Regions from separate parts of the Zooshikella sp. RANM57 genome, predicted to be linked through region 1. Evidence: predicted binding sites of a transcription regulator. Region 1 holds the regulator's gene; each other region holds the start of a gene.
The links. The regulator sigma-54, encoded in region 1, starts transcription at its own class of promoters, with help from an activator protein. The targets are predictions, from matches to a motif close to TGGCACNNNNNTTGCTNT.

Region 1 (5,152 bases):
CATGTAGCCCTGTACTTTTACCTGAACCTGATCGACCACTAATGATAACAAGTTTCATACGACTTTTATGTGTACCATGGTTGTGAGTTGGCTTTTATTATGCGCGCCATATTATTATTACACTGCATGTATAGTGTACACCAAAATGACGGCTTCTTGTTGTAGCCAAGCTACAGTGAAGTCCGTCATTTGGAGTAAAAATAAATGAAGCGTTAAAGCAAGATGGTTGTGTGTGACCTGTTAATTAGGAAGAGGGGCAATAGCAAGCTCATAAAGTTCATGATTGCTTTGAGCATTACGCAGCCTATTTCTGAAACTGGCATTTTCAAACCGTTCAGCAACAAGTTGCAATATTGCTAAATGCTCAGAAGTAGCTTCTTCTGGAACTATAAGTGCAAAAATTAAATCAACTGGGTGATTATCCATTGCGTCAAACTCGATGGGTTCACGAAGCTTTAGTAAAGCCGCCATGGGTTTTTCACAGTTGGTTAATCTGCAGTGGGGAAGTGCAATGCCATTGCCGAATCCAGTACTTCCCAGTCGTTCTCTGGTAATAAGACTATCAAAAAGTTCGCTAGCACCTATGCCTGGCCGGTAACCGGCCAGGATATCTGCAATTTGCTCTAACGTTCTTTTTTTACTGCCACCCTCGACATCACAAGCGGTGCACTCCGGGGCAAGAATCTGTTCGAGTTTCATTGCGTTTTTACAATCTCCAGCAATGGCCGGTTTAACGGGCTCCTGCGCCCTGTAAACGGTCAAGGTTTTTCTCTTTGTGTTTTAGAAGTTGACGATCTAACTTATCGACAAGCATGTCAATCGCTGCATACATGTCTTCAGATTCCGCTTCCGCGCGAATATCTGCACCTCTTATATGTAAAGTGGTCTCAGCTTTTTGTCGAAGTTTTTCAACACTTAAAGTAACTTGCACATTGGTAATGCTATCAAAGTGCCGCTCCAACCGCTCAAACTTGCTGATAACATATTGGCGCAGCGGATCGGTAATATCAACGTGGTGACCACTAATATTTATTTGCATGCATCGATCTCCTAAGTGATCCGATTTACAGTCTATCAGTAGAAACTGTGTACTACTACTGACTCCACAACATCCCTAATCAATTGAGTAGGGGTAATAGGGTTGTTTGTCACCCTATAACGCTTTCTTACACCAACCGTTTTCGCTCGTTAGAAGGCGGAATAGAAAGTGACTCTCGGTACTTAGCGATAGTTCGTCTTGCCACTTTTATTCCTTGTTCTTCTAGAAGCTTGGCTATTTTACTATCAGATAAAGGTTTTCGCGCATTTTCCGCCGCGATCAATTTTTTTATGATGGCTCGGATTGCTGTTGATGAGCATTCTCCACCCGATGAGGTACTGACATGACTGGAGAAAAAATACTTCAGTTCAAATATACCACGAGGGGTGTGCATATATTTTTGAGTTGTTACTCTTGATATTGTTGACTCATGCATGCCAACGGCTTCTGCAATATCATGGAGCACTAAAGGTTTCATGGCTTCTTCTCCGTACTCTAAAAAGCCCTTTTGGTGCTCAACAATACAGCTAGCAACTCGCATTAATGTTTCATTACGGCTCTGCAAACTTTTTATAAACCAGCGTGCTTCCTGGAGATGATTTTTAATATAGGTATTGTCAGAACTGCTGTCTGCACGTTTGACTAAAGATGCATAGCTTGCATTGATGCGAAGACGGGGGGTGGCATCGGTATTAAGTTCTACACTCCAGCGATCATTTCTTTTTTGAACAATGACATCTGGAACGATATATTCAGAGTTCTCATCTTGAATAACAGAGCCAGGCCGTGGATTTAAACTTTGTATCAACAGGATGGCTTGTTTCAACTGCTCTTCTTTCAACTTTGCTTTTCGCATAAGTTGATTGTAGTCGTGATTGCCTAATAAATGGAGATACTTTTGAGTGATTAGCTTCGCTTCTTCCACAAAAGGCGTATTTGCACTGAGTTGTGTCAACTGAGTTAAAAGGCACTCTTTTAAATCGCGAGCGGCAACGCCAACAGGGTCAAATTGTTTTAGTAAGCGGTGAACGGCAACGACTTCATCAAGCTCTATCTCAAGTTCTGGGTCAAAGCTTTCCAGAATGTCTTCCAGGGTACAGGTTAAATAGCCGCTTTCATCAACTGCATCAATAATTGCAATGGCAATCAGGCGGTCATTATCGCTGAGTGGGGTAAGGTTAAGCTGCCAGTGTAAGTGTGTCTGTATTGTTTCTGCAGTGCTGTTTCTAGCGGTATAGTCAAAATCTTCATCGGTGTTAGAAGATGAGCTTCCAGTCGTTGGCAGTATTGGGTCATAGACGTCATCCCAGGCGGTATCAACCGATAGCTCCGATGGAATTTGCTCCGCCCACTGATCCTCATAAAGAGATTCACCATCACTCTCTTGTTCTTGAGAAGTAGTGCTAGACGTAGCATCAATATTGCTGCCATCACCATTGGAACTTGAGGGAGCTTCTTGGTTGAACTCAGCGTGTTGTTCATCAGAGGAGTCAGCTGACTCATTATTCATATTTGAGTCTGAAGCGTCTTCAATAAGTTCAAGTAATGGGTTGGAGTCTAAGGCTTGCTGAATTTCTTGTTGCAAGTCAAGCGTAGACAACTGAAGTAGTTTAATGGCCTGTTGCAGCTGAGGCGTCATTGTCAGCTGTTGGCCCATTTTTAAAACTAAGGATGGCTTCATAATTAGTTGGTTTACCTACACTGCAACAAAGCAAATGCTGAAATTTATCTATTAATATGCCACTAAACAGTACCTGTCATTGTGGTGAATGAATGCTGCCACATTAGTAATTCAGTCAACAGTGAAAGAGAATAATGAGTGGCCGCATCTCATACATTAACACATTATATGCGCGACCAGGCTACTTGTCTTAGATTTTGAATTGGTGTCCAAGATAAACATCCTTGACTTTTTGGTTGGCCATTACATCACTCGCAGAACCTTGAGCGATTATCTGTCCTTCACTTACTATGTAGGCTAACTCGCAAATATCAAGTGTTTCTCGAACATTGTGATCGGTAATCAGTACACCAATGCCTCTTTCTTTTAAATGAGTTACTATCATTTTTATATCATTTACAGATATGGGGTCAACCCCAGCAAAAGGTTCATCTAATAGGATAAATGAAGGTTCTGTTGCCAGTGCACGAGCAATTTCAACCCGTCTGCGTTCTCCTCCAGATAAGCTCATGCCCAAACTATTTCTGAGGTGGGTTACATTGAACTCTTCAAGTAATTGGTTAAGTTTTTCTTCTCGCTGTTGACGATTTAAATCCTTACGGGTTTCTAAAATCCCCATAATATTTTCACTGACAGACAGTTTACGAAAAATAGACGCTTCTTGTGGTAAGTAACCAATTCCTGCACGTGCTCTACCATGCATTGGTAGATGTGTAATATCCTGTTCATCTATTTGTACTTGGCCATGATCAGACCTAACCAAGCCAACGATCATATAAAATGTAGTTGTTTTCCCTGCACCATTAGGACCAAGCAAACCAACGATTTGACCACTTTCAATATGAAGTGAGACTTCTTTTACAACTTGACGGCCTTTATAGCTTTTTGCCAGATTTTGGGCTTGTAGGACAGGCATAGAGTTACTTCGTCTTAGTGGGTTGCAGAATCATCTCAACACGTTGCTTGCCGCCAGCTTTTGATGAGTCGCCTTTAGCATTCACCGTTTGGGTTTTCATGTTATAGTCAATGCGCTTGCCTGTGAACTTGTTGCCTTCCTGAAATAGTTTGGCGTTAACAATAATTTCAACTCTTTCTTGAGGAATCATATAGTTGATTTGTTTACCATAGGCGCGAATCAACTCCTTGTTGGGCTCAGGCTTTTCTTCATAGTGTGCAGGGCTACCAAGAGCAACTACTTTGTTGATATCTCCCTGCTTGTCAGTGTAAATCGTGACTTTATGGCCAGTAATTTTTATGGTGCCTTGGGTGATGACAACATTCCCCGTCAGTATGCGTACACCATCTTTTTCGGCATTAGCACTGTCAGACTTTGCGTGGATTGGCTTTTCTCTATCAGCAGGTAAAGCCCAGGCACTTTGCTGGCCCAGTAGGTTAACAAGTAGTATTCCTATTGCTAAAAGGTTAATCCTGCACTTCATATGTTCCCCTAACATTGGATAGCAACTCCACACGCTCCTCATCTAAATAGGCATTCATGCCGACCGCGTTGACAACTGAGTTGACAGTTTTAATGGTTACTGGACGTTTGGTTTTAGCCTGATTTTGATCGGCATAAACAGTAAGAAACTCTGTTGTTATAATCATGCCAGGATTTCCAGTCGTTTTCTGTTCTCTAACTACGACATTATCCCAGAGTTCCATCACATCTCCACCAGGAAGTATCCTGCCCTGTCGTGATGTGGTATGCCAATCGCTACTTTGTTTCCGCGTAATCAAAATATCAGGCTGATCAATTAACGAAATATCATTGTGGGGAAAATGGCTTACTTTCTCTGCGACAACAATGTAGTCTCGCTCACCTTGAGTTGTATATTGGGTGATTACGGGTGACTCCATAAAAAAGTCTGGAGAAATAGCGGCATCTTCTTTTTTATCACTTGTGGGGGCGGTTAAGTTAAATGCATCAGGCTGATTCAGAAAAGTAAATAAGCCATACCCCAGTATCAACAGTAATATCAGCGTAGTAATACGTTTAAAGCCCATATTGAACTAAGCTCATTCCATTAAGAAGTTAAAGACAGTAATGTCACGTTAACAACATAAGTAAGGAGCTAGTTGGGCATCAAGGGTACCTTGGCTTGCCATAATAAACTCGCATACTTCTCTGGCAGCACCAAGTCCACCATTTTGTTGGGTTACACCAGCTGCATATTGTTTTACCGTTGGATTTGCGTTAGCAACAGCCAAGCCTAGGCCAACATGACGGATAGCGGGGAGGTCAGGTAAGTCATCCCCTAAATAAGCTACCTGTTCTGGTGTGAGATCAAGCTGCTCAAGAATATCTTTTAGAACGACAAGCTTATCTTCACGACCTTGATAAACAATTTCTACACCAAGTGCAGCCATTCGTTGACTGACAACCTTAGATTTACGGCCAGTGATAATAGCGATTTTGACCCCAGTTTGCTGCA
Region 2 (5,152 bases), on a different contig from region 1:
CAGTTGATTATATTTAAGCTATTTCCAGACTGGCATTTTCACTTACCGCTTTTACACTTTCACCATAAACTGGACGAAGTGCTCTTGCAACATCAGTTCGAGTGATCAAACCAATTAGTTTACCCTCTTCAACCACAGGCAATATATGTGGACGAGCAACTTTCATTTGTTTTGCCCGCTCATCTAACGATAATGTAGATAAATGTGTAGCGATTCCACTGTCTGTGACAGGAAATAATTTTTCCTTATCAATACACATAAACTCTACTAAATCAACTAATGAATCATTAGCATTAATCGCTATTATATTTCTGCTCATTAAGTCGACCACTTTTTGGTTTTCAACTGGAATATAACCCTGACACCAAAGATCAACCAGTACATCATGTAATGAAAAAAAGCCTACTAGTTGACCTTCATTATCAATAACAGGTGCACCTTCTAAATTGCACTCCACTAATTTATCTATCGCAACAGCTGTAGGCATATCTACTTTAAGCGAAAAAACAGAATGTTGTAGTATTGATTTAACGGTTTGTTTTGTGCTCATCACAGAGATCTCCTTTGCGGGCAATTTTTGCGTAGATTGGGTCTTTATTACTGAAACATTGGAAGATACAGTTACAGTTTTATATTGGGTTTTCCGGTAAATAAACCAGTTCGACAAGCCGACTAATACTGCTCCGCCAACAATATTGCCTAATGTAACAGGAATTAAGTTAGCAGAAATAAATTGCATCCAATTTAAATCAGCAAATTGCTCTGGACTTAAACCCACTTGAGTCCAGAACTCAGGAGGCGCTATACTTTGAATACTGATACCCAATGGCACCATAAACATATTAGCTACACAGTGCTCAAAACCACTACTGACAAACATGGCAACAGGCATAATCACCATAAAAGCTTTCGTCAAAGCATTTGTAGCACTAAAGCTCATCCATATAGCAAGACATACCAGGAGATTACATAACACACCTAATGCAAAAGCCTGAATAGGTGTATGATGCAACTTATGTTGTGCAATCATTAATGCATTCACACCCCACTGCCCATGATCCATTTGGTAAAGACATGCAGCCGTTACCAAAATCAACAGTAAAGATGCACCAATAAAATTGCCAAAATAAACCTTACCCCAAATAGAAAGCATTTTTTTAAATGAAATTTGTTTATTGGCTACTGCAATACTAGACAAAACCGTACTCGTAAAAAGTTCACCACCACAAATAACAATTAAAATTAGCCCTAAACTAAATGCCAATCCACCAGCAAGATGGCTTAACCCCCAACCTACCTGCTCAGAACTACCGGTTGTTACCGTAATATAAAAGAGAAAGGCCAAGCCAATAAATAGTCCAGCCATAATCGCCAGACAAATGCACATTGTTGTGCTTTTACTTGTTTTACTTAACGCATATTTTTCAGCTTCTCCCATCATTTCCGGTGGTGAATAATATTGTTTAGATAATGAGCTAGGTACTGACATAGATACTCCTCGCCCGTCTATACATAACATGTCTCCTTTACAACATTGTACTAAGTCAGCAGCTGCTAGATCTTTAGGCCTTAATTAAGGTTACGGAGGAATTAGTCTCAGGTAAAATTCATAATTCTGAGGCATTACATAAACATTATTGATAGAGTAAAAATTGCGTGTACAATAGAATGTAATTTTTTATTTGAAAGCCTTTCAAAATATACACTTTGCAAAAGGCTAGCTATATATTTACGTTTAAGGTAAGAACGTGCGTTATTCATTAAAGCAATTAGCAGTATTTGATGCTGTTGCAGATTCAGGTAGTGTCAGCCAAGCAGCCGAAAAGTTGTCACTCACCCAATCCGCTACCAGTATGTCCCTTGCCCAGCTTGAGAAAATTCTGGGACATCCTCTATTTGAACGTCAAGGAAAGATGATGACGCTGACACACTGGGGTATGTGGTTGAGACCTAAGGCCAAAAAGCTCTTACAAGATGCGCAGCAAATTGAGTACGGTTTTCATGGGCAGCACCTCTTCAGCGGTGAAATCAAGCTTGGTGCCAGTCAAACGCCTGCAGAGCATCTTGTACCAGACCTTATCAGTATTATTGATAATGACTTTCCAAAAATTCGAATCACTTTGGGTGTTCAAAGCACGGATAGCATCATTAATGGCATTCTCGACTATCAGTACGATTTAGGCATTATAGAAGGCCGCTGTGATGATAACCGTATAGCTCAAGAAGTCTGGTGCAGAGATCATTTAACGGTTGTTGCCGCCTCTCATCACCCTTTTGCCCAATGCAAACAGGTGAGCTTAGCCCAACTGGAGCAAGCAAAATGGGTATTACGAGAGCACGGTTCTGGCACTCGAAAAGTTTTTGATAGTTCTATTCACCATTTAATAACGGATCTTGATGTCTGGCGGGAATACGAACACGTCCCTGTATTGCGCAGCATGGTTGCTAATGGGCCTTATCTTACCTGCCTGCCTTATTTGGATGTTGAGCAATTTATTGAACGAGGCCAACTGGTTGCACTCAATGTTCCAGAGCTTAATATGGAACGAACATTATCATTTATATGGCGTATCGATATGGTTGAAAACCCATTAACTGAGTGCCTTAAACGTGAAGGTCTTAGGATGATGAAAAATAAACCTAGCGTGCTATAGCCCCACCCTGTTCAAGTTTTAATCACAATTAAAAGCCACTTCATCTCTTAAATCAGATGAAGTGCTTTCTAATTATTAACTATAAAGCTTACTCTGCCTTACAAACAAACCTCAACTAAAGTATAGTCTTATACTTCCCATAAAATAAATTAATTACATTTTTGTAAACTTCGATGTAATATTTTTACACTTAATTCACACCGGTTTACACATCTAACATACCTTTTGAAAAATAATCAACACACAATACCCCCATAAATCCATCAAATCCTCTAACATCTATCGCTTAAAAAGAAAAAATAATTACGCTTTTATTATCCTCTTCTCTAAAAAGAAAATTTACACTCATATTTTTACATTAGAATAAACAACGAGATTTATAGACTTCCAAAGCAAGGCATATATTTTGCTCTTCCCACCATTGAAAAAATCATCTAATAAAACTTATTTTTCTATTTTTTAGCGAGCATTCCAATGAAGAAAATACGATATAATTTGGCTTATAGTATACTGGCTTTTTTTGTCTTGCCTTCTGGTTCACTCCTATCAACTCAAGTTCAAGCCGATGTTATTTCTAAATCTAATGGAAATATCACTCAAAATTCTCTTGGAAATCATAACCGCAACCCTAAACAAGGCACCTATAGATTAAAAGCTATTGCAGAGGTTACCCCCCCAGTAAACAGTCCAGACCAAGGTCCTATTAACCCTAATTATACTGCAGTACCTGCACCAACCCCAGGAACACCCAACCCTTCTAATTCAGACAATTTGTCAAACACAGATAGTGAGCAACGCTTAAAAGCTGATAGTGATGCTAAAATTCAATATAACAATGCTATTTGGACATCAAAAGGCTCAACAGCTACTGTAACCCTCGTTAATACTCCCAAAAATGTCGATGAATCAGGTAAAGCAAGAGCCGAAGTTTCCGACCCTTGGTTTTGGGAGGCTATTGATGTTGATGAGTCTATTATGTTTACAGAAACTTGGGAAGCGGGCACATCCATTACGGCATTTAATGACGAAGGAGGCGAAGCAAGTGCATCACTTCAAGCCAACTTTTCTACAGACCTTGACGATTTAGGCGAATTATGGCGTTTTAGCTGGAGTACTGATGCAAAGACCCCTGGTGTTTCTCTTTTAGATATTGTGACTAATCCTATTTTAGGCTTAAATGACTTATTGCTAGAAACAAATTTTCTTAGCCTTGTTTCAAGTGATCCATTAACAGGAGTTAGCACTCTCACTGCCGATTTTTCTTTCTCTTACAGCTTAATAATACCCGCTAATGAAACACCCACATGGACTGGAGACCATATACTTGAAGCAACGGCTACTACAATCCCAGAACCATCAACTTACACTCTTTTGTTATTAAGTGCTCTTTGTACAAACTACTTAAGACGCAAAAAGAAAACACCGATTTTAGCAGCATAATTTATTAAATTATTACAAAAAATCAATATATTTAGTTAGCGCTAGGGATAGCGCAAAATATAATGTATCAATTTATATACAGCTAACGCTTGCCATGCGCTAATTTAATGGCATCAGGATGCAAGCGTAAACGCCACATAGCAATTACACCTAAAAAAGGTCCTATCGCCAAAAATGCAAAAGCATAATGCCAGCTTGTATATTCAACCCACAAGGGAAGTAAATGGATGGTAATCAATGTTAAAAGAAAGCCAACTGATGTCTGAACTGTTAACATTGTTCCTCGATAAGCGGGTTCTGATAATTCCACAATGCAAGAAGAAAACTGGGCAGAATCAGCGACAATAGCAATACCCCACACAATGCAAAGTGCTGTTAACAACCAGGGATTTCCGCCAAATAAAAAACCAACCAACAAAGCACAACTACCACTGATGAGCATTGCTAAAATAGTGAGTGTCGTTCTGCCTAATTTATCAGCAAATAGCCCACCCAATAAACAACCTAAAGCACCTGCAGCAATGACCAAAAATGTAGCAGTATTCGCATAGAAACGAGCAATATCTTCAATCAAATGTAGCTTACTAAAACTTGCATGAAAAAAAACACCTATCCACGCCCACATAGCATACAGTTCCCACATATGACCAAAGTAACCTAAATTGGCTAATCGAAGCGATTTATCCTGCCAAGCTCGTAAGCCCATTTTCCAGTGGAATACGGAAGCGATACTATGCTGAGGCCCTAACCCAACAAAATGAATTAAACCACCAGCAATGAGTGCACATATTGAAGCTATTTGGATAGTCAGCTGCCAATCAATACCTCCTATGGCGTTAAATAAATGAGGTGATGCTGAACCCAGTGTTAATGCGCCAACCAATAATCCTATTAATAACCCCGTATCTTTTTCAGCCCAACTCGCAGCAATTCTCATCCCTACTGGGTATAATCCAGCCATACATATGCCTGTCGAAAAGCGACAAAAAATCACCCACCAGGAGGTAGGATCAACAAGCAATATGCTGCCATTACATGCTGCAGCCACTAATGCTGAA
Region 3 (5,152 bases), 610 kb from region 1:
CCAAAAGAAGGCACTAGGTGTTTTGTTTCATCCAATGTATGCCCTCTTCGCCCACCAACGTCAGTTAACTCAGGTAACCCAGAAATAGCCAGTCGCCAGCCTTCATCATCTGAAAGATGTAAATGCAACCTGTTTAACTTATACAGTGCTAAAACATCAATTAATCGTTTTATTGAATCTAAAGAGCTAAAGTTTCGAGCAACATCAAGGTGCACGCCTCGATACTGAAAACGGGGGTAATCTTTAATATATAAAACTGGAATTAATAACTGCCTACTACGCTTTGAGTTTAATGCAAAGTGTGAATAACTCTCAACAGGAATCAACCCCAAGAGTGTTTGTATTCCGTAATAAACACCTCCTGCATTTTCTGCATAAATATTTATTCCATGTAGTTTATCTACGCTCAACTCATAACCATCGGTATTTGTTTTAGTTGAATGCTGATCACTTACTTTATCTTTAATTAAACAAATACTAAACGCAGTATAGTCACAATACTCAGTAAAACTGACAGGCCAACCCAGCTCCTCAATAAGCATACTTTTCAAATACTGTGCTTCACTACTAAACTCTTCGTTAAATGCAATGGTAATTGGTTGATTGATTACAAGCGGTTGATTACTGTTTTTATGTACTTCAACAGGACTTGGTATTACAAAGGACGTATTTTCATCGCTGTTTTTTTGCTGACCTGACTTATGTGCGACGACTGCGGTATCCACCGCAAGCAACGCCCGATTTCTGTCAAAGCGCACTGCCGCAGTGTCAACGGGCCAATGATCTCCATTAAATCGTTTAGTTTGTTTATCTGATAGGTGATCTGCAATAACAACATCATTAATCAGAATGGGTTGACTATCCTTACTTGGCACAAGGTAAAATCCTGCAGGCGCATCAGACTTACTGATCGCCCAGTACTGTGCAGTTAGGTTAATGGTAAGGGTTTCACCATTATTTAATCCTTTAAATGCTGCTTTTGGCTCGATATAAAATAAATCACCATTAACATGTTTTATTTCAAGCATATCATTAGGTGTATAGGTGAGTATTTCACGGACAAAGTTAAAATAGATTCGCCAATTTTGACTGATTAAGCTTTGGCGACCATGATTTGTTATTTTTAATTCGGCTTTAAAACTATTTGCATCATCCTGCAAGTTATCCAGTACCTGCCAGTGGATACCTATATTGTATGCGTTTCCTTTTGTATTAAGATTTTTAGCTGAAGCTGCGATAGAAAATAAACTGACCGGGATAATGATAAATAATATTTTGAGAATGTATTCGTACTGTCTTAGGCTTCTTATAATTCCGTTTGGCCTTATGTTCATAATTTCACCTTATAGGTCATTTTTAGACTTGTTGTAATACATTATTTCCTTACAACTTAATTATACCCATAACGAAGTTTTTTTAGGGGCGGCCGTCAAGCGATGAAGCCCTCGGAGCTTATATTAATAAGTGACTGGGGTGGCAGTTAAACGCTCCTGCATAAACTGCATTCACACCATCCTTAGTGCTCAAGAGTGCAGACAACAAACCCTAAAAATGATTCGTGAAGGGTATATTATACCTATAAGTAAACTATTTATATGCTGAAACATTACGCCTATTTTAATTTATTTCTCGAAATCCTCACCAAACAGTGTTGCAACAATTCGATGACTGCTTCCATGAGTATGATGCTCTCCGAGATAAATACCTTGCCATGCACCTAACGCTAGCTGGCCTTGTGATATGGGTATGACTAATGAGAAACCGATCAGCGTATTCTTTAAATGTGCAGGTGTTGCATCAGCACCATGACCTTTGGATTGAAAATGTTCCGCATTTTCAGGCACTAAATAATTTAAGTGGGACTCAAAGTCGGCTCGTATTGAGGGATCAGCATTTTCATTCACTGTTAATGATGCTGATGTGTGCTGCATAAAAAGACTTAATAACCCCACCTTAACAGTGTCAATTTCTGGTAGCTCTTGTATTAGCTCATCAGTTACCAAATGAAACCCTCGTTCCCTTGGCACTAATTGAACAATCTTTTGTACCCACATAAAAAAACCATCCCCACGAATGAATATGAGCACTTAATAATAAAAAAGGAGGCTTATGCCTCCTTTTATAATAACTAGCGAATATATGCTGTTATCATTGCCTCTAAGGGCCATTGATGACTTATTAAAGGCTGTCCCATATTCATAATTTTATTTGCTGGTAAATTCAGGATAGGCTTCCATACCACACTCCGCAATATCTGCCCCTTCGTATTCTTCCTCTTGACTGATACGTATACCCATAATTTTTTTAAGGACAAACCATACGACAAAGCTACAACCAAAAACCCAGGCAAAGATGGTCACGATACCCAGTAACTGTTTGAGCAATGTTGCATCGCTATTCGTCAGAGGCACAGCCAATAATCCCCAAATACCTACCACACCATGTACAGAAATGGCACCAACAGGATCATCCAGATGAAGCTTATCAAGTGTTACAATGGCAAACACCACCAGAATACCACCCACAGCACCAATGAGTGTTGCTGCTAATGCTGAAGGGGTTAGAGGTTCAGCAGTAATCGCAACCAAGCCTGCAAGTGCACCATTTAAAGCCATTGTTAAATCAGCTTTGCCAAATAGCAAACGTGCAGTAATAAGAGCAGCGATCACTCCACCTGCAGCTCCCGCATTGGTATTCACAAAAATCTGTGCAACAGCATTAGCATTTTCAATACCAGTCAACTTGAGCTGGGAGCCGCCATTAAAACCAAACCAACCCAGCCACAACACAAAGGTACCTAACGTTGCGAGAGGCAAATTAGCACCAGGAATAGCATTCACCACACCATTCTTGCCATACTTACCGTTACGTGGTCCCAGTAAAATGACCGCTGCTAGTGCAGCAGCAGCACCACACATATGCACTACACCAGAGCCTGCAAAGTCTTGAAATTTAGCTGCTTGCAGGAAACCACCACCCCATTTCCAGTAACCTTGAACAGGGTAAATAAATCCTGTCAGCACCACCGCAAACAATAAAAATGCCCACAGTTTCATTCGTTCAGCAACGGCACCAGATACAATCGACATTGCCGTTGCAACAAAGACCACCTGAAAGAAAAAGTCAGAACGTGCCGCATAATAAGTTGAACCCTCACTTGATAACACAGCCTCTGCTGTATGCTCATCACCTATGAGTGTTCCTAATATAGGTAAAATACCACCTGCTGCATCCTCACCGGGATACATGATTGCATAGCCACACAACAAGTACATTGTGCATGCTACAGCAAATAACGCGACATTCTTGGTTAAAATTTCGACGGTATTTTTAGCTCGGACTAAGCCTGCTTCTAACATAGCAAAACCCGCAGCCATCCACATGACTAAAGCACCACATACTAAAAAATAAAAAGTATCGAGCGCATAAGACAGTTGAGTTAAGTTTTCCACAATCAGCCCCCCTTTAGGCTTCAAATAACGTTACACAACGGTTCGCTCAGATAGCATCAGTTCCTGTCTCACCAGTTCGAATTCTTACTGCCTGCTCAAGGGCAACCACAAAAATTTTGCCATCGCCTATTTTGCCGGTGTTAGCTGCCGTTGATATTGCTTCAATGACTTGATCTAACATCTCATCGCCAATAGCAATTTCAATTTTTACCTTGGGTAAGAAGTCAACAACATATTCAGCGCCACGATATAATTCAGTATGGCCTTTTTGTCGTCCAAATCCCTTCACTTCAGTAACAGTAATACCTTGCACACCGATTTCAGAAAGGGCTTCACGTACGTCATCTAACTTGAATGGCTTAATGATTGCCGAAACTAATTTCATTTTAATCTCCTGCAGTTTTATGTCTTGCCCATGGGGGGCTGGAGCAAGTTATTTATGCAATTTATATAAGCCTAATACCTAAATACAAGTAGATTTATAACCCTTTACGTAACTTAGCGCTAACAGCACAAGGCTTCCTTTGCCACACCCCCTTGTTCCATCAACATCAAGTGGTTATTTATTCATTTCCTACTCGTACGCTCAGCAAAAAAGTAAGCAACTGTAAACGTCACATAATGCTGAGCATTTCTTCAACAAGTACACGTTTAACAGCAACTTAGTAGCAGGATGTATGCCATCTACAGATTTCATCTTTTTATATCAATAAGTTAGCTTATCGTTCGGAGTTGAATTGAAGGAGTGTTATAGAAAAAATGCACCAGTTTGGTTCACGCAAAATGGCTTTGCTCTTTTTACGATCACCCTGTCTAAGCAAAGCGTGTATGTATATAGCTGATAGTAGAAGAGGCTAGTGACTGTTCCATGAATTCTAAATGATCAACTACGAATAGTTTCTCGCTTCATGACTATGCTAAAGTAATAGTGCATTCATTACTGCTTGATAACATCTATACCGTACATGTTTCCTTAATCGTGCACACTCAACAGAACAGGCTTAAGCATGATCAACAAAGCATTTATTCAGTCTCTTAGCGAACAAATCAGCAGCTCCGTTGGTGAAAAAGTGCAGCAACTGATGTCAGGGGAAAAACCACAAATTCAAAAAGACATTGAAAATAATATCCATATTCTATTGCAAACAGCTTTTGCCAAATTAGACCTGGTGACAAGAGAGCAATTTGAAGATCAATTAGCCGTTTTACAACATACCCGTGCCAAACTAGAAGCATTAGAGCAGAAAGTAGCAGCGCTGGAGGCTCACCTTGCCTCAGCGGATAAATCGACAATCATTATTGAAAGTGCTTCTCAACAATTACCTCCAGAAGAAAAAGAGAACTAACTCAACACAAGTTAGTCACTACATAGCGATTAAAAATCACCCAAACAACCAATAAATTCACATTTTTTTTGTGGATATTTTACGAGTTCACAGTCTGTCATCCTCCTATTAGCAGTCTCACTGTACAAATTTTAAACTACCTTCCTCTTTTATTAGTGAGTCTGCAAGGATGATTTATGTCTCTGGCTGTTGTTTATACTCGTGCTCAATTTGGTATTCATGCGCCACTTGTTACTGTTGAAGCTCACCTTTCAAATGGTCTACCTGGTTTGGCTATTGTTGGTTTACCAGAAACTGCGGTTAAAGAAAGTAAAGACCGTGTTCGAAGCGCTCTCTTAAATACACACTTTGAAT
Region 4 (5,152 bases), on a different contig from region 1:
TTTAGCCGAACACCCTGAAGCCTCCGATGAAGAAGCAAAGTTATATGCTTATCAACATACCCCAAAATCGCTAGCAACGGATCAGTTAATTACAAACTTTGGTGATTTAAGCGGCTATAAAGAAAATGACGATCTTAAACTCACGGTAAGTCAAGGCTGGTTAAATGCGCTGCGTTTAGCGAAAAGACTATTTTTAAGTCACCAAGCGGGTAATGATATACTACAGCTCACGGATGAATTATCTCTCACTAACACTGTTCTTAGTCATATAAAGACAGCGCTTGCAACAACCAAAGATCATTGGGAATTATTAACCTCTGAAAGCTTTAAATCTGTATTAGATCATTATCAGGAAAATGCACCTACACGTATCAATGTCATTACCCTGACGAATTACTTTAAAGGTAAACAGTACCAGCATATTCAATTCCGAGATTTAGCGGGTCATTTATATATCCCCTCTCTTCAAACTGATGGTCAGGTTATTTTTGATACCTTGGTTACCCGTGCTGCAGATGAGGGACATTATAAAGTTAACTTGAATAACGGTTACACTCACTTGTTCAATGGTGATGTACAACAACGCTTTAATTTACTTTCTACAAACATTACCAATGTCATTGGTTCTAAAGAAGATGACACCCTTAGAGGCAATAACCTTGATAACTTGATTGATGGTGGTGCCGGCTTTGATCAGCTGTTTGGTGAAGATGGCAACGATATTCTTGTATCGGGTGCAGATGGTGCACAATTAAGTGGTGGAAATGGCCATGATACTTATATGATTGGCGCCAATCAGAATATGGTTGTTATTACCAGTGATGACACAGATAATCAACGCGATACCATTAGTTTCCAAAATGGATTTAATGGTTTTTCTCACCGCTATAGCGCTGAAGAAAGTCGTTATTATCTCAATTATCAAGGTACAGAAATTATCCTAGGGAATCGCTACCAGCAGAATATCAATAAAAAACTCACCTTTGCTTTCCAGTCAACAACACAATCTGGCCAAGGTATCTTGTACGGTACATTTAATGAAGACCATAAATTCCAACTTTCAGAACTGGATTTAACTGCTCAAACTAATGATGGTTATACCATTGATGTGGGTAAACAAGCTTACCAGTCTTCCTCAGAAAGATTTGAGCTTTCCTATCCATTAATGTCGTTGTTTAAACTACGGACGGGTGATGGAGATGATACGCTTTATACAGGTAAACATGATGGCGTACTTATTGCCAACCTTGGCGCAGGGAATAACACTGTAAACATGAATAAGCACTCCAGTATTATTTATTTAGAGCAGTCATCACATACTACACTCACTGTGCAATGGGAAAACCTGGACTGGAATGATTTTAAAGTTTTATATAAAGAGGGTAATTTATCATTAATTAATAAAGCAAATTCTGATCAGGCACTTATTTTAAATAAAACTGAAGACGCATCAGATTTATCCATAAACATCATTGATAAAAATCATAACAGTCATTCCGTCGATATTAATTTACTCATTCAAATGGCAAGCCAAATGAGTGAATCTGATATTGAAGGAATTACTGTTCATGACATGCCACAACTTAATAATGTATTAACGTCATTGGTGCATACGGTCTAGATCTGTACTTAAACATTAATCCATAAAAAGATCAGTTACTTTAACGACAATCATGACATATGATTAGAAGTAACTGATCTGTATGCATCTATACACTTTACTGCAGGTTACAAGGATAAAAATCTAGTACATTTTCCGTCTAAGAAAAATACCTGTTAATAATGCAAATAACCCTAGTGTTCCAGGCTCAGGAATAGGATCTGGTTCAGGTGTTGTACCTGCATTATTGAACTGTAAATCATCAATATAATGGAATAACCCTACATCAGAACCAGTACCATAACGTAAAGTTACGCTAGTTACTGCTTCGTCACTGACAAAGCCAATAAACTGGTCAGCAAAGTCATTCATATTGGCTACAACACTGATGGTATCAATCAAACCACCTACATCAAAAATATCAAGAAAAGCTGTAAAGGTACTACTACAACACGTGTCGTCATTACCAAAATACATACCAACAGATGAGGCAGGTGTGTCAAAGTCAATCATAATAGGATCAGGGTATGTATTAGTTGATAACCCTTGAGTTCCAGAAGGTGTAACCCCGCTTGTATGACTACTAGCACTGGCTAGAGCAACTCCCGATGATGACGAAGCAGTGAACCCAGGAACAAAACTACCATCCTCAAAATCTTCTAACGCATAAGGACCTTGACTCATTCCAGCCGTTGAGCCAACCTGGGTAATAACTGCGTGTGCGGAAAAGCTTAAAGCGAGTATTGTCGTAACAAATAAATACTTAAATGACTGACCACATCGACTATTCATAAAATCATCTCCATGTGTGAATTTATGTAAAAGCTTTTTCAAGGTACATGCCAATCTTTATACTATCTGCTACATATGAGGTAAAATCACAAATATAACACCAGTAACCTCATATCAGAAAAGCAATAAAAGCATATTATGTAAATAAATTGGACAAAAACGTATGAGTCATAATTTTTAATGACGTCAACCCTGTACTTTTTTTGATATATGGCCAATATAAACACTCTATAAACCAGTCCGTATTCTCACCTATAATCTTACATTCATCTGCAACAATAAATTTTTAATAATTCAATTAAACCTTCATTATTAATGATAATGCAATGGAAAACTTTTGAACGCATTTAAAGTGCCCACATGTTAAATATTACTATTGCTAAAACAAATATATCCTGCTTCACTATCAGAGGGGTTATAAACCAGATCCAGTATCACTGAAATCCATCATTTGACACTTCCTATTTGTTTAAAGTCCTCGATCAATATTGGCTCTGGCCAGTACTACCTATAAGTTAACCGTCATATAGACTCACCACTTGCCAGACGACTTAATCCCCTACGCACACCATCCATGGAGGCTCAACTGCCGCTAGCTTGCGGCAGAAGGTTCTCCGTGGATCAAATCGTCTTTACCCTTTAGTGTACATACAACACGTTTGGTAGTTACAGTTTAAAGGGTGATTTTTAGGTTTGAAAATTGCGTAAGGTGAATGGAGCCGTTGAGGATTGTTTATGTAACAGACGCCAATAACGCTTAACGACTAACAGCACTAACACTAATCACATACTTGCTCAGCATTCATTTATTCTTTTACCTGATCTCTCCTGACCTTTTTTCTAGGGTCATACACTGGCATGTTTTCATCACCCAATTTTCCTCCCTGCTCATAATAAGTCATAGCTAATGCATTGGCTTCCTCTAATTCTGGTGAGGGTTTACGCCACTGACTTTCTGGGATAGGCTCAGACCAACGTTTAAGCTCATCTGATAATGTGACTTTTGGAATTTTTTTTTCATGCCAATCACTCAGCCAGTATGCAAAGTATGAATAATGCATCCAGTCCCAAATTTTTTGTTTGTATATTTGCCAACCAACTAAAATACCATTTTCTTTCCAACGACGGCGACTATCTTTATATTCTTCTAAAGTATCAAGATTACTTGGTGAAGGGCAAGCATCTGGCCCCTCTTCCATAAATGCACGAATACATTCCCATTGCATAATACAGTTTATTTCAGCTCCACACGCGACTTCATAGCGTCCTCTAAAATTAGTTACATCGGTAGGACTGGCCATCGTAATGGTTAATGTGGATAAAGGTATAGCAGTCGTATCTGATAACATCAGTGTAGTGCCAGCCCATGCGTATATTTTTTCCCAAGGAATAATTATAAACTGGCCTTTTTCACCAAACGGTAAAGCAACCTGTCTACGCTGGCGATTAAAGCGGATAAAACGCTGTTTTTTTTAATGCAAAGTAACCTCTTGCTATAATATGAAAATAAAACAAATGTAGCCCAAAGAAAACCATTAGAAAAGCATTTAAAAAAAACTGATAACCAGATCTGGACACAGGGAGAAATATAATAGTTAATAACAGTGCTCCTCCAAATATTAAATAAACCAAATTGCAAAGTAGTGCTAAGTTTTGCGCCCCTACCCTCACACTTTTATGACCAATATCTAAATAGACATCATTTTTTGCTTTTATAACTCCTTGCCCATCCATACAAGGGTTATTAGTAGTAATAGGTAATGGAGATAACACCAAAATCCGATTTAATTTATCTTCAAAAGATTTGCCCGCTATCATTTGCTGTCGGCTGATCATTCGTGCTCACAACATAACCCATTATCAGTACTTATTAGCATAGGCTAACAATGTCCCAGACTGTCAAATCTGCTTCGAACACGCCGTCAATCCTTCCCTGGAAGCTCAACTGCCGCTTCCCTGCAGCAGATGGTTCTGCGCAAATCTGACAGTCCTAATACCTGTGTGCTCATACTCATCAGCAACATAAAAAGGTTTCTAATAGTGACTTAAACATTCATTCTAGATGAATAGTGCAATGGTAATCAGGCCGTTGAGGATTGTTTGTGAAACAGGCGCCGGGAGTGCCGTACCCATTGCAGGCCAGGGATTGGCCTTGTGATGGGTGTGGAGCAAATAACTCTCAACGAGCCAACACGACAAATGTCATGGTTCATCAGGCTTTTTTTCTTGTTGGTTAAATGTCACTTTTTTGCGAGGGTCATACACGGGCATATTTACATCACCTAAATGTCCACCGACATCATAGAAATCGTGTGCAAGAAAATTCGCTTCCATAAATTCATCTGAAGGCTGTTGCCATTGATCTTCTGGAATGGGCTCTGACCAACGTTTAATATTTTCTGGAATAGTTACCTTGGGTAGTTTTTTTTCATGCCAGTCACTCAACCAATGCGCAAAATAGGAATAATGTAGCCAATCAATCAATTTTTGTTTTATCCATTGCCAAGGACCCAATTCCTTACGCATCTGCCTTCGGGCCGCTTTATACTCTGTCAGCGTATTCACTTTACTGGGTTCAGGACAAGCATCTGGCCCGTCTTCCATAAAGGCTCGAATACACTCCCATTGCATAATACAGTTGATTTCTTCACCTCCAGCTACTTCATAACGGCCTTTAAAATCTGTCGCATCGGTAGGGCTCGCCATGGTGATGGTCAATGTTGATAACGGAATGGCTGTTGATTCAGTAATCATCATAGA

Region 2: a site for sigma-54 is predicted at 3,050-3,067, ahead of ACQ96U_RS13790 (PEP-CTERM sorting domain-containing protein). Genes of this name have one in related genera too.
Region 3: a site for sigma-54 is predicted at 4,118-4,135, ahead of glnK (P-II family nitrogen regulator). Genes of this name have one in related genera too.
Region 4: a site for sigma-54 is predicted at 2,428-2,445, ahead of ACQ96U_RS19535 (PEP-CTERM sorting domain-containing protein). Genes of this name have one in related genera too.

What each region holds. Positions count from the first base shown of each region.
Region 1 covers NZ_JBOIUB010000001.1:641,534-646,685, forward strand. The annotation lists gene rapZ (RNase adapter RapZ) at 1-58, opposite strand, end outside; gene ptsN (PTS IIA-like nitrogen regulatory protein PtsN) at 241-762, opposite strand; gene hpf (ribosome hibernation-promoting factor, HPF/YfiA family) at 731-1,039, opposite strand; gene ACQ96U_RS02345 (RNA polymerase factor sigma-54) at 1,167-2,720, opposite strand; gene lptB (LPS export ABC transporter ATP-binding protein) at 2,911-3,636, opposite strand; gene lptA (lipopolysaccharide transport periplasmic protein LptA) at 3,641-4,159, opposite strand; gene lptC (LPS export ABC transporter periplasmic protein LptC) at 4,143-4,724, opposite strand; gene kdsC (3-deoxy-manno-octulosonate-8-phosphatase KdsC) at 4,773-5,152, opposite strand, start outside.
Region 2 covers NZ_JBOIUB010000006.1:73,860-79,011, forward strand. The annotation lists gene focA (formate transporter FocA) at 14-1,489, opposite strand; gene ACQ96U_RS13785 (LysR substrate-binding domain-containing protein) at 1,749-2,654, shown strand; gene ACQ96U_RS13790 (PEP-CTERM sorting domain-containing protein) at 3,129-4,094, shown strand; gene ACQ96U_RS13795 (MFS transporter) at 4,177-5,152, opposite strand, start outside.
Region 3 covers NZ_JBOIUB010000001.1:1,254,472-1,259,623, forward strand. The annotation lists gene ACQ96U_RS04910 (family 20 glycosylhydrolase) at 1-1,334, opposite strand, end outside; gene ACQ96U_RS04915 (secondary thiamine-phosphate synthase enzyme YjbQ) at 1,623-2,054, opposite strand; gene ACQ96U_RS04920 (ammonium transporter) at 2,205-3,452, opposite strand; gene glnK (P-II family nitrogen regulator) at 3,499-3,837, opposite strand; gene ACQ96U_RS04930 (accessory factor UbiK family protein) at 4,460-4,798, shown strand; gene ACQ96U_RS04935 (YifB family Mg chelatase-like AAA ATPase) at 4,975-5,152, shown strand, end outside.
Region 4 covers NZ_JBOIUB010000010.1:92,050-97,201, reverse strand. The annotation lists gene ACQ96U_RS19540 (hypothetical protein) at 1-1,621, shown strand, start outside; gene ACQ96U_RS19535 (PEP-CTERM sorting domain-containing protein) at 1,745-2,392, opposite strand; gene ACQ96U_RS19530 (hypothetical protein) at 3,199-3,741, opposite strand; gene ACQ96U_RS19525 (hypothetical protein) at 3,839-4,228, opposite strand; gene ACQ96U_RS19520 (hypothetical protein) at 4,595-5,152, opposite strand, start outside.